3 regions of the Paenibacillus vulneris genome follow, and region 2 is predicted to be linked to each of the others. Evidence: riboswitches for the same ligand, from Rfam matches in the RefSeq annotation. Region 2 holds a riboswitch; each other region holds the start of a gene.
The links. Region 2 has a riboswitch for cobalamin ahead of ABEA66_RS22610 (energy-coupling factor ABC transporter permease). Riboswitches for the same ligand answer to the same signal wherever they lie in the genome.

Region 1 (4,520 bases), on a different contig from region 2:
ATTCTATCCGGCTGGCCGTAATCGTTGATTTCCGATGTCTCCTGCAGCTGGAAAATTTCCGTGCAGAGGTTCGACATTTTTATCGCGCCCAGCTGCTTCAGTGGGTGTACGCGATTGGCATTGGTTTTGTTCATAATGTAAGGATAGCCTGATTCCAGCTGAATCATGGAGATCTTGATCATCATATCGCGTGCGCTCATCACGACTTTCTTACGCACACGATCATTAGCCAGTAATTCATCATACATAGCATCAAGATCCATATCATCCAAATGGGTTCCATACGCTTTATAAACGGAATAAGGAGCAAACACGTGCAGAGGCTTGTTTTCTTCCGCCAGCTGATAGAACTTGTTAGGGATGATCAACCCGATCGATAAAGTCTTAAGGCGTGTTTTTTCATCGGCATTGATCTTCTTGCTGTCGAGCAGCTCCATAATATCCCAGCCGAAAATGTTATAATACGCAGCTCCCGACCCTCTGCGCTGCCCCATTTGATCGGCATAGGAGAAGGCATCCTCCATCAATTTGAGCACCGGCATAATGCCTTTTGCCGCACCTTCTACATCTTTAATCGGTTCTCCGCGGCCGCGTAATTTGGATAAATTGACCGCCACCCCTCCTCCGATTTTGGAAAGCTGCATGCATGTGCCGAGAACATAGTTAATCGAATTCAGAGAATCGTCCATTTCCAGCAAAAAGCACGAAACCATTTCTCCGCGACGGCTCTTGCCCGCATTCAGAAATGTCGGAGTCGCCGGCTGCACACGTTGGTCCATCATGGCCGTAGTCAGTGTTCTAGCCGTATTCATATCTCCACGAGCCAGATGCAGCGCTACAATCGCCACTCTATCCGGGTAATGCTCCAAGTACATCGTGCGGTCATTGCTCTTCACTGCGTAATCCGTATAAAATTTGGATGCCGCCATGTAGGAAGGAAATTCGAAGCGATAGCTATGCGCGATTTCGTAAATTTCCTCAACGTCAGCCGGTGAATACTGCTGATATACATCCTCGTAATAGTCGTTATCGATCATATAGCGCACTTTCGCACTCGTATCCGCGAATTGTACGCTTTTGCTATGTACTTCTTCCATAAACGCCTTTACGGCTTCCTTATCCTTTTCCAATTGAAAAAAGCCGTCCGTATCTCTTTGCAGCAACAAATTGTTCAATTCAATATGCAGCAACCAAACGCACCTCCTGTTTAAACCGCTCTACATCCTGCTTCGTTCCTGAAAGCTCAAACTTGCTTACTACCGGTACCTTATATAATTTCGCGATAAGATCGGCGCTTCGGGCAAAGCCTTCTCCCCAATTCCGATTACCGCTAGCTGAAACTCCCATGAGATTCGCATGATTCTTTTGAAGAAAGGACATCACTTTCTGAGGCACTTGACCGAAGCCCGTAGTATAGGTGATTAGAACGAACGGTTCATTCACCGTCATCATTTCCTCTATTTGAACCACTCGCATATTCAGCTTTTCGACAAAACGGCGAACATTTCCCGTCTTGGAGTCATAAGCGATCAACATGCATTTCTTCCCCTTCCTTAGTCCCCGCGGAGCAGGCATAAAAAAGCGCGTTCGGCTAACAGGGCCGAATGCGCTGAAACGAGCATGCAAATGTACATACTTCATTAAAGACGTAACGGACACCTTCCTGTTCTCCGCAGGCCGTGTCAATGATCAGGCAGGTCTCCTGGCTAGAGAATCATCATGATCGATCTGCCTTCCCAGCTTGTTTGGTTCCCAAGCCAGTGGCATACAAGACCGATCCTCCTCTCTTACAGTGGCGGGACCGCGCCGGCTTCTCACCGGACTTCCCTATTAAGCTTTCTCGTTCTATTGAACGAAAAGCACCTGTCACAACAATATATAGTTGGCAATAAATAATCTATATCAATATATGGTATTTGTCAATGGATAGGATGGCCCTTGTTTTAGTATTTTCATAGACTTCAGCCTACAGCTGACAGTCATTTTCATGCATATAAAATGCCGCTGAGACTTGCTGCAGCAAGCCTTTTGTCGATGACAAAAAAGACCCGGCGCATGCTGCGCAGGTCCTAATCATCCGAAAAATTAGTTATTTAGTCCTGGGTACAAAGAAAATTGAACTGCTACATCTTTCACATTCCGCGAAACGAATACCGCTGTTCACCATCGGCTTGAACAGATCCAATGGAATTGCCTTTCAATTCAAAGTAACGTCTGTCTCTGTCTTATTACGGCCTATACCCTGCTTCTTATTTTGCCGCGGACTGCTCGTATTTGGCACGCGCCGTCTTAGTCGCCTCCACCATATTGCGAAGGGATGCAACCGTTTCTTCAAGACCGCGTGTCTTCAGACCGCAATCCGGATTGATCCAGAACAATTTGGGATCTAACACACGCAATGCGCGTTCAATCATACCCGTCATTTCCTCTACGCTCGGAATACGCGGACTATGAATGTCATACACACCCAAGCCGATTCCCAGCTTATAGGTATTCAACTCGAAGCTGTGGATTAATTCACCGTGGCTGCGGGATGTCTCGATGGAAATAACGTCCGCATCCATCGCTTCAATGGAATCTATCATGTCATGGAACTCACAGTAGCACATATGGGTGTGGATCTGCGTTGTTTTTTGAACTGTGCAGGTGGCAATGCGAAAGGCTTTGACAGCCCATGCAAGATAATCTGCCTGCTCCGACTCTTTAAGCGGTAATCCCTCTCGTACTGCCGGTTCATCCACCTGAATCATGCCAATGCCTGCCTTCTCCAACGCCTCTACTTCTTGTCTGAGAGCATAAGCCAATTGGTATGCAATCTGCTCGCGCGGGATATCCTCACGGACAAACGACCAGTTCATGATGGTGATAGGTCCTGTCAGCATTCCTTTTACAGGATGGCTCGTCTGCGACTGGGCGTATTTGGTTTCTTCAACGGTCATTTCACCAATGAACGCTACATCTCCGTAGATCACCGGCGGCTTGACGCAGCGGGAACCGTAGGATTGTACCCATCCATTTTGGGTAAATGCAAATCCCGCGAGCTTTTCACCAAAAAACTCCACCATGTCGGTTCTCTCAAACTCACCGTGTACGAGCACGTCGATGCCGATTTCTTCCTGGATCTTGATCCAGGTATCGATCTGCTCGCGGATAAATTCAGCATACTGCTTGTCGTTCCATTCCCCTTTACGCCATAATTGACGTGCTTTACGCACCTCAGCGGACTGCGGGAAGCTGCCGATGGTTGTCGTCGGAAATAGCGGCAATTGCCATTTCGCCTGCTGAGCTGCATAGCGTTCTGCAAATGGAGCGGAACGTACTGGATCTTGAGAGCTGAAAGCTGCAACGGCGGTCTGAACCTCGCTGCGGTTTCGTTCGGCGGATTGCTGAAGCGTTTGAATGGCACGATCATATTGCTCCAATTCTCCTTGAACGGCTTCCTTTGAGGAGAAAGCTTTGGTCAATAGGACGAGCTCGTTCAATTTTTCATCGGCAAACGCGAGAGCACCTTTCAAATCGGAGGTGAGCTTCGTTTCCCGCTCTACGGTTACTGGTACGTGAAGCAGGCTGCACGAAGATTGAACAATCAAGCGGTCAGCAGGTACTGCCTTCGCAAGCTCTTTCAACAACTCCAGCTTTCCGGTTAACGACGCCTTCCAAATACCGCGGCCATCAATGACTCCCGCACCCAAAACCTTGTCCTGCGGATAGCCAATTGTTTGAATTGAATTCAGATTTCCGTCGTATCCATGAACGAAATCAAGGCCTATTCCTTTAACTGGAAGCTTGACGATGTCACTGTATCGTTCTACCGATTCAAAGTACGTTTGCAGCATAAGATTCAAGCCGGGTACTGCTGCGGCAAAGGTCTCATAAATATGCTTCAATCGCTGTACGTCCTCATCGGATAGCTTGGTTACAAGAATCGGTTCATCCACCTGTACCCATTGAACGCCTTCCGCCGCAAGCTCCTGAAGTAACTGCACATAGAGCGGCAGCAGCTTATCCAGCCAGGCGTCCGTTTCCGATGCAGCGTATCCTTTGGAAAGCTTCAAGAAGGTCAACGGCCCAACGATAACCGGTTTTCCTTCAATACCAAGCTTCTCCTTCGCTTCACGATAAGCTTCAAGTGGCTTATTCTCCGTAAGCACCGGCGACGCTCCTGAAAGCTCAGGAACAATATAATGGTAATTCGTATTGAACCATTTGGTCATTTCACTTGCGGCGGCACCCTCGGTCCCGCGGGCTACCCCGTAATATACGGACAAAGGAACGGCTCCGCCTGTATACGAGAACCGGCTCGGAATAATGCCGAACATCGCTGCCGTATCCAGAATATGATCGTAATAGCTGAAGTCATTGACCGGAATGAGGTCAATTCCTTTCTCCTGCTGCTTGCGCAAATGACCCAAACGAATGTTCTGCAGCTGACTGCGAAAATCTTGTTCTTCCAACCTGCCTGACCAGAACGCTTCCAGAGCCTTCTTCCATTCTCTATCAGCACCAATACGCGGATAGCC
Region 2 (4,520 bases):
TGGCAGATTGACAGCTCCGGCAATCTTGTTAATAACCGCGCGCTATTAATGAAAGATTTGCCTGCCCTGATGGCAAGCAAAAATGCGACGAAAACATGGGATGACAAGTTCCAGCAGTATCGGGTGCAGTATACTCAGGATGGGGATACCTACGTATTCTGGCTGGAAAATGAGGATACGGTCAAAGCCCGTCTGGAATTGGCAAAGAAATACAATTTGGCCGGCGTTGCCGCTTGGCGTCTAGGCTATGATACAGCTGATCTGTGGAAAACAATGATTCAGGAAAAATAATGGTGGCTTAAAGATCCCTCAAAAAAGTTAACTTTGCCTTCGAATCAGCTTCAGGCACTTTGCGGGAGCCCCGAACTTATCATTTTCTTTGTAAAAAAGAGCTCCAAACGATACAGCGACTCGTTCTCGCTATCCGTTTGGAGCTTTTTTCTTTCTAGCAGGTAGGTTACCAAGCAAACGGCCGGGCTACAATCTCATGCCCCCCCTGTTGCAATTTAAATTAGGTATGCACCGCTGGTTTGCATGAACCGTTTAAATGATTTCACGTCACGGGGAGCTTCCTTCCCTTGTCTCAAGGATTCAGGCAGCGCGCTCCATAATTCCAGAAGTATGGGCTGCTCCAAGCCGAGCAGCCTCAGCTCCTCTTCTTGGCGAAATATTTCATAAGGTGTCCCTTCCCTCACGCACCGGCCTTTATCCATGACCAATACCCAATCAGCCCAGGCATAGGCCAAATTCATATCGTGCGTAGCCATGACGACCGTAATGCCTTGCAGGTGTATGCGGTCGAGCTCTTCTATCAGCTGCTGCTCGGAACGCCGGTCCAAATAGGCGGTCGGCTCGTCCAGCAGCAGCAGCTCCGGTTCCAGCGCCAATACACCGGCCAGCGCAACCCTTTTCTTTTGCCCCAGGCTCAAGTGATGCATCGGTTGATCCGCCAGCTGCTCCAGCTCCATAGCGACGAGCATCTGATTCGTTCGGCGGGCAATCTCCTCTTCCCTCATACCGGCATTACGCAATCCGTAAGAGATATCCTCTGCGGGATTATTCAATATCAGCTGCTGTTCGGGGTCCTGGAATACGAGGCCGATCTGCTGCCTGAGCTGCTTGAGTGAACCACGATTATAGGTAAGCGGCTTCCCCTTCCAGACCAGCTCTCCTTCCACCGGACGATGAATGCCAATGGCCTGTAAAAAAAAGGTAGACTTCCCCGAGCCGTTATGGCCGCAGATCGCCGTTTTTTTCCCCTCAGGTATATTCATGTTCAGATTCTGAAGCGCCTGAGAGGCTGTCCCCGGGTAGCTGTAGCTTAGACCACGTGCTTCCAATATCGATTTCATCCGATTTCCCTCCATCTAAACCAGCATTCCAACCCTGCCAGCAAAATCCAACCGATGCTGCCTTCCCACTTATACCTTGCCGGTACCTCCCCGCCTTGGTAAGGGGGCATTCGAATCTCTTCGGTGAAGCCCCGGGATACCATTCCGTTCGCCAGCCCTTGATAGCGCTGCATGGTTTTGGCAAACATCCGGACGATTAGCAGAGCCGTGTCTCTCAGTCTTCCTGTGAAGCCCTGCTGCCCTCCTCTGGCTCGTTGAGCGGTATACATGTCATGAGCCGTATCCAGCAGAAGAAATAAGAAGCGATAAGTGATCAGCATCAATTCGAGCACCAGAGAAGGCACCCGCAGCTTTTTCATGACTTGGAACAGCTCCGGCATGGGAGTAGTCAGAATCAACAGCATGGATGCGGCTACGCAAGCCATAATTCGGCACAGCAGCTTCACCGTCAGCTCTACGCCCGATGGATTCAAACTCAGAGACCAATGAGAATAAGCGAGCAGCGTCAGGCCTTCTGCCCGGAACTGCCCTTGTTCAAACGAATGAATTTCCAACAATAAAGCGGGCAAGCTTGCTGCAAACAATAGAAGCGAACTGAACAGAAGTGTACTATATAACCTGAGCGGAACCTTGGCATAACCTGCAATCCATGCCGAAATCCAGATGAACATCAGAAGCTGAACAACAGGATGAGACAGATAGGACAGCAGGAGCAAAAGAGCAGCGAAACCGCTTTTCCACATGGGAGAAACGGCTCGCAGCTTATTGCTATAAGAAATGACGTCGATTTGTTTAATCATGGTTACGCTTGGTCGCTCTTCCTTTGAATAAACCGATCGTGTATCCGATAAACCCGGCTCCCAGGGCGGCCTGCAGGGCAAACAGCATGCTTTCCGTTTCCGGAGGAGGCTCTATGAAGGAAGAGAACCAAGGTTCGTAGGACGGATGCAGTGATTTGATCACTTCCTCGGCCGCATCATCCGCGCCTCCGAAATCCCCTTTGACAAGCAGCAATGGTAAAGCGGCCAATAAGACTACGGCAGCCAGTATCAGCATATTTTTCGAGCTGGTTTTCATGATTCGCGGGCTCCTTTCATTTTGCGTTGAAGCAGGGACAATTCATTCGGGCTGTAAGCTTGAAGCCAGTTCCAGATCAATACCGTCAGAAGGCCTTCACTGATAGCCAGAGGGATTTGGGTAATGGCAAAAATACCACCGAATTTCACGAAGGAAGCCGCGATACCCCCCTGCTCCGCCGGGAATGCCAGCGCCAGCTGCATGGAAGTGACTACATAGGTAGATAAATCTGCCAAAGCCGCTGCTATGAAAATGGACCATTTTTGTTTCCCTGTCGCCTGCATCATCCATCTGTAGACAAAATAACCTACGACCGGTCCGGCCACAGCCATTGAGAACGCGTTGGCTCCCAGCGTCGTTAATCCGCCATGTGCCAATAGCAAGGCTTGAAACAACAATACAATGGAGCCTAATACGCTCATCGGCAGAGGGCCGAACATCACGGCTCCGAGACCGGTTCCGGTCGGATGCGAGCTGCTGCCAGTGACCGAAGGAATCTTCAGGGCAGATAATACGAAGGTGAACGCTCCGGCCAAGCCCAGCATAATTTTGAGCTCAGGGGTTTCTCTCGTAATGCGGATTAAAGCTCTCAATCCTAGAATAAAGAAAGGAATGAAGACGACCCACCAAAACACAGCCCAGCCGAGCGGCAAAAAGCCCTCCATAATATGCATGGCATAAGCCGATTGCGGCTCATTAACCATCAGGTACAAGACGAACCCTAACACAAGCAGCAGGCTGCTGGCCCATTTTCTTCTACTCATCCGATACATCCTCCATAATAAATGTGATGAAACAAAAAGACCTATCCAGCAGGATAGGTCACGGGTACGCGTGAAAATACGACAACACCTCTAATGTTTGCCGATTCATTCTCGTACACCTCTCCTTTCCGCGAAGGGATCTGGGTGCATACCATCAGGTAGGTCTCCTGGCTTACGGATCGTTGCTTCTTTCGCCTTCCCCGGCGTTACACCGAGTGACATTATGAAAGAAACTCCCCGTTTACAGTGGCGGGACCGCTCGGGATTTGCACCCGATTCCCTGTTACCCTTTGTCTTCACAAAGGCACCTAATGGATATTCATGATCCAATAATATTAGTACAGCTATTCCATATTCGTGGTATGTCATCGAATTCCTTCTTGGAATACAAAAAACCTCCTTGATAAAAAAGGAGGCTTTCCATTAAGGAGGCCGTTCTTAAGAAGAATGCAGCACTTCTTCCAGCTCTTCCAAATCCGTAATCGGGGAATGACATGCAAAATTCTCACAAACATACGCCGTCGGCCTGCCGCCGATTGCCTGTTTGTCCTGAACTACAGGGAGGAATTGACGAACCTTCTCGCCTTCTTCCCCCGGCGGGACCAAGAATACGGAGGAGTGGGGTCTGAAGCCTTGGCGCACCGTGGCAAGCATCTCCCTGGTTGTCCCGGATTCCGGATCGCCGGCAATGACAATCTCGCTGGAAGGACTGTACGCATAATCCAGAGCGATCAGGAGCATCGAATGCCCTGTCGGATACCGTTCAACCGAGCCTGCGAAGGCTTGCAATTGCCTCTTGGCAATCTGCGACAGCCTGGCGTCATAAGTCAGCTTGGAGAGCTTTAAGAAATTCATGGCCGCCACCGCATTGCCGGAAGGCAGCGCACCGTCGTATATCTCCTTGTTCCGGGAAAACAGCTGCTCGCTGTCGCTTCCGTAGAAAAACAAGCCGCCATGTTCCTCATCCCAGAATAATTCGATCATCTGCCCGTTAAGCTCCACAGCCAGCTGCAGGAATTCGAGCTCAAAGGACGCTTCATACAGCTCAATTAGCCCCCATACCAGGAACGCATAGTCATCCAGGTATGCGGCGAATGCCGCTTCTCCATCCCTGTATCTGGCGAGCAGCCTTCCATCCGGACGCCTTAATCGGGAGACAATAAAACGAGCCGCCTTGGCAGCCGCTTCCAAATATTCAGGCCGTTCCAGCACTTTATAGCCTTTGGACAAAGCCATGATCATAAGTCCGTTCCAGGAGGTCAGCACTTTATCGTCCTTACCCGGATGTACACGCTGCTCACGGTATGCAAACAAGGTTTGTCGGCAT
Region 3 (4,520 bases), on a different contig from region 2:
CCTTTGACAAGATACATTACGTATCATACAGTGAATAAAGAGACCACATACTGTGATAGAGAAATTCATGTAAATATACGGAATAAGAGAAGGAGTGCAATAGAATGAGCAGCAGCAACAAGCAGCAGGAGAAGAAGAATGTAGATGTGTTGAGAATCTTGGCGCAGTTGAACATTGATGCGAGCAAGCTTGCATTGTTCGGTCCTCATGGACCTGATACGCTGCCCCCGACTCCTGGTTCTTCCTGCTAGTAAGCCCCTGTAGATGACTAAAATTACCTCTTTGGTTTACATAAAACTCCCGTTATCCTCCCGCACAGATCAGCTTCCAAGTGAATAAAAAGCCGCCCAAGAAGAGCTTGTGTTCTGATCGGACCTAGTCATGATGTCCCTGGAGAACCAGGATGTGAGTTCCTGTTCTTTGCTCAAGAGCGTAGGATCATGGAACAATCCGTCTTTCCTACTAAAATTGGCGGCGGCACCTAATTTCGGTTAACTTTTCTGGGACCTCTTGACTGGAGGCCTTTTTTTGTTTATATTGATACAAAATGTATCAATATTCGACGGGTCAAGCGCATCATGCGCTTAAGGATATAGGACTTTGGGAAAGCACCCGAACGAACGCTTAAACGACAATATCGAATCGGTGGAGGGATAAGGATGAAAGTACTAATTACAGGCGGAGTCGGCTTTATAGGGTCCCATACGGTGGACTGTGCCATTCAGGCAGGGCTGGATGTAGTAGTAGTCGACAATATGAGCACAGGGAAGGAAGCGAATCTGCATCCGGCATGCAAGCTGTATCGAATGGATGTTGCCAGCACGGAGTTAAGAAATATTTTTGAGCTGGAGCAGCCGGATTACTGTATCCATCTGGCGGAGAAAACCGATTTGAACGAAGCGATGGTCGTTCGGGGGCTGAGTCCCAATTTGCGCGGATTGATCTATTTGCTGGATCTGTGCAAGGAATTTTCGATCAAGAAGCTGGTCTACGGATCCTCCGCAGAGGTCTACGGTTCCTATGAGCCTAAGCCGATTGACGAAGCCGCTCCATGCGCTCCGGTCTCCTGCACAGGAATGTCCAAGCTGGCTCCCGAGGAATACATAAAGCTGTACGGCGCGTTGTATGGACTTAACTACACGATTTTAAGGTATGCGAACGTGTATGGCTGCCGGCAAAAGAGGTATGGAAGCGGGGGCGTAATCTCGGCCTTTCTGGAAACCTTCGTCAACGGCGAGAAAGCCATCATTCAAGGGAAAGGCCTTCAGACCCGGGATTTCGTCTATGTATCCGATGTGGCTTCCGCCAACGTTCAAGCCCTGTCCTTGTCCAACAGCGATACCTACAACATAGGCACGGGAACGGCAACGTCCATTCTGGAATTGTTCGAGCTGATGAATGAGATGACGAATCAAAAAGTAAAGCCCGTATTCGTAACGGCGCGTCCGGAGGACCATCTGCATGTCTGCGTTTCCTGGGACAAAGCGGCCAAGGGCTGGGGATGGAGTCCCAGGATCCAGCTGCGGGAGGGCTTGACCCAGCTTATGGGGGATTTTATGTACCAAAGGCTTATGGACAAAATCAATGGAGTTCAGGAAACGGCGCCCGAGCCTGTGGCAGCCAGTATGCTGATTCGCCGTATGGCCGTGAAGAAATCGGCCCGAAGGCTGAAAACTTCCTCTTTATAAGCCGTTGAACCGCGTTGATAAAGATTTATTTAGAATAGCTTATTCGACAAAATGATCGGTGTTTTTTACCAAAACACTCCCAGTATGCGACACCTTTTTTTGAACATCTCCGATATAATACTAGACATTGAAAGTCTATGAGACGAGATGGAGTGTGGGTTGCAAATGGAAGAGAACAAGAAAACGGTGGATATCGACACCGTCCTGAATCAGCTCGGTATCCCCAGAGACAAGTACGATCAATGGCTGGCTCTTCAAGAAGCCGTGAAGGAACCGATCAAGCCTCAATACAAAGGCCTCGATAAACCGTTATTTTCATATATGTACAAGGAACTAGGCATGATGGAGTACAGCAAGTAGCCGTACCTCATCATGGCTTATTTTTGTCGGCAGGGAGAGAACGCTCGGACCGAATGAAAGCGATGAAGCTTTTGGACTCCTCCAGTGTGAGTTCTCTTCCGTCAATAGTCAGAATGAATTTGTCCAGAATAGCTTCGTCCGAAAGCTCAAGATAGCTGATAAATTCCTCCGTGCCGTCCGCAAAGCTTCCGGGATGATCCGTGCGGCCCATCAAATAGTCTATCGATACGCCGAATATATCGGCAATTTTTTGAATGGTTTCATAATCCGGCTCTCTCCTATTATTTTCATAATGAGAAAGGGCGGAACGGGTAATTCCTACTTTATAGGCAAGCTCTTCCTGGGTCATGTACCCTTTGCTCCGCAGTTTGGCTATTCGCTGCCCGTATTTCATAGAGCATCCTTCCACCTTTGCTGTTGTAAATCGGCTGACCTTCCTCATTCCAGCTCTTCTGTATAGTCGGCTATATTGTTCGTAAGCTATCGTTTTGTTTCAATGGGTATGCTGTAAAAAATAAGAACTTCGGCCCATACCTCCCGGGGCATCGAACGGCTTGTCGTTAACGGCGGGAGGGCGCGCAGTTATAGACAAAGCTTCGCTCCGGGTGATATGATGACTCTGGACAATCAAATACGGATGAATTAGGTGCTGAATGAAATCATGCCTCATTTGGCTTAAAAGGGAAGCCCGGTGCAAAGCCGGCACGGTCCCGCCACTGTGAAGAGTGCCTTTCCATAAGAAAGGCTTGTTATGCCGATGTTGTTGCCACTGGAGCGCCATAGAGCGCGTCTGGGAAGGGAATCGGATGACGAAGCTCGAAGTCAGGAGACCTGCCTAATTTCAAAACACTGTTGACCTACGAGGATAGGGAGGTGTTAGAGATCGGCTTACTTAAGGAATGGTAATGGCATATCGAATGTAATGTCATTGGAATTCTTGAGAACGCGGGCTGCAAGAGCATTTCTAACACTTTCTGTAGGAATGCTCTTTTTTGTGCTGCATAAAAGTAAGGAAGACATGTTCGAGTTGCAACCATCATGATGTATTTATATAGGAAGGAAAGGATGTGCGGCGAATGGCGGGAAAACTGCTTATCATCGGCTTCGGACCGGGAAGCTTCGAGCATATTACGAAACGGGCGCGGGAGGCCATTGAAGAAAGTGAAGTTATCATCGGCTATAACACGTACGTGGATCTTATCCGTGGACTTCTCACCGATCAGGAGATTGTACGGACAGGGATGACGGAGGAAGTGAGCCGGGCTCAGGAGGCCGTTCGGCAAGCGGAGTCCGGGAAAAAGGTAGCGGTTATCTCGAGCGGCGATGCCGGTGTATACGGGATGGCCGGACTGGTGTACGAGGTGCTGATGGAAAAAGGCTGGAGGCGGGACGGCGGCGTGGAAGTCGAGATAATCCCCGGCATATCGGCGATTAACTCTTCCGCCTCGCTGCTTGGGGCCCCGGTCATGCACGATGCCTGCACGATAAGCTTAAGCGATCATCTGACGCCGTGGGAGCTGATTGCCCGGCGCGTCGAGGCGGCGGCCCAGGCGGACTTCGTCATTGCGCTGTACAACCCCCGCAGCGGCAGACGAACCCGGCAAATTGTGGAGACGCAGCGCATATTGCTGAAATACCGCTCGCCGGAGACGCCGGTCGGCATCGTGAAGAGTGCCTACCGGGACCGTCAGCATGTGGTGCTGACAACTTTGCGCGATATGCTCGATCATGAGATCGGGATGCTGACGACGGTCATTATCGGCAATGCGTCGACGACGGTCTACGACGGTCTGATGATCACCCCGCGCGGTTATCAGCGCAAGTATACTCTCGGCGCCGATGTACAGCCGCTTAAGCCGCACCAACGGCTGCAGGAAGCGGCGGAGCCTTGGGCGCTGCAGCAGTGGGACGAGGCAGAGGCGGTCGATGCGGATGACGAGGATTGGGCTTGGGAAGGCGAAGGCCAAGTGGAAAGCGGCCGGGAAGCCGTGGCCCGCACCGCAAGGGAGACGGCTCCTGCAAGCTCCGCCGGCGGCGGAAGCACGGGCGGAGCGGTGCTGGCTGTCAGCGCGGTCAGTGTGGCTGAGCGCGAGGAGCGGAGCAGCGGCCCCGGTACCGACTCGCCGCTAATGCTGGCGATGGAGGCGCTGCGCCTGTCCGATCTCAGCCGAGGCGTGGTCACGGAGCCGGGCAGCACGCCTGCCTCGGCGGGATTGTTCCGCCAGCAAGCGATCTTCGAGCTTGCGGTAAGTCCGGGCGTCGCCGAGAAGCGTTTTACCGCCAGACAGATGCTTGCGCTGGCTGAGGTCGTTGGCGAGAAGGGGACGATGGAGTATACGCCCCATCACCAAATGATTATCCGGGTTCCGACATCGAATCCCGATGACATTACGACGAAGCTGCGGCAGGAAGGCTTCCTGCTGGCGCCGATCGGCGATGTAGCGCAGCTTAAAGCTTGCGACTTTTGCAATG

Region 1: it holds a riboswitch for cobalamin, as region 2 does, so the genes downstream of both, nrdI (class Ib ribonucleoside-diphosphate reductase assembly flavoprotein NrdI) here and ABEA66_RS22610 (energy-coupling factor ABC transporter permease) in region 2, are expected to answer to the same signal.
Region 3: it holds a riboswitch for cobalamin, as region 2 does, so the genes downstream of both, cobJ (precorrin-3B C(17)-methyltransferase) here and ABEA66_RS22610 (energy-coupling factor ABC transporter permease) in region 2, are expected to answer to the same signal.

The regions. Positions count from the first base shown of each region.
Region 1 is NZ_BAABJG010000015.1:600,743-605,262, forward strand. Features, by position in the region: gene nrdE (class 1b ribonucleoside-diphosphate reductase subunit alpha) at 1-1,190, opposite strand, end outside; gene nrdI (class Ib ribonucleoside-diphosphate reductase assembly flavoprotein NrdI) at 1,177-1,536, opposite strand; cobalamin riboswitch at 1,676-1,882, opposite strand; gene metE (5-methyltetrahydropteroyltriglutamate--homocysteine S-methyltransferase) at 2,250-4,520, opposite strand, start outside.
Region 2 is NZ_BAABJG010000026.1:55,168-59,687, forward strand. Features, by position in the region: gene ABEA66_RS22590 (glycosyl hydrolase family 18 protein) at 1-291, shown strand, start outside; gene ABEA66_RS22595 (energy-coupling factor ABC transporter ATP-binding protein) at 507-1,352, opposite strand; gene cbiQ (cobalt ECF transporter T component CbiQ) at 1,349-2,152, opposite strand; gene ABEA66_RS22605 (energy-coupling factor ABC transporter substrate-binding protein) at 2,145-2,429, opposite strand; gene ABEA66_RS22610 (energy-coupling factor ABC transporter permease) at 2,426-3,193, opposite strand; cobalamin riboswitch at 3,334-3,520, opposite strand; gene ABEA66_RS22615 (thioredoxin domain-containing protein) at 3,632-4,520, opposite strand, start outside.
Region 3 is NZ_BAABJG010000006.1:614,370-618,889, reverse strand. Features, by position in the region: gene ABEA66_RS08260 (hypothetical protein) at 105-251, shown strand; gene ABEA66_RS08255 (NAD-dependent epimerase/dehydratase family protein) at 660-1,688, shown strand; gene ABEA66_RS08250 (hypothetical protein) at 1,854-2,048, shown strand; gene ABEA66_RS08245 (helix-turn-helix domain-containing protein) at 2,059-2,442, opposite strand; cobalamin riboswitch at 2,676-2,901, shown strand; gene cobJ (precorrin-3B C(17)-methyltransferase) at 3,125-4,520, shown strand, end outside.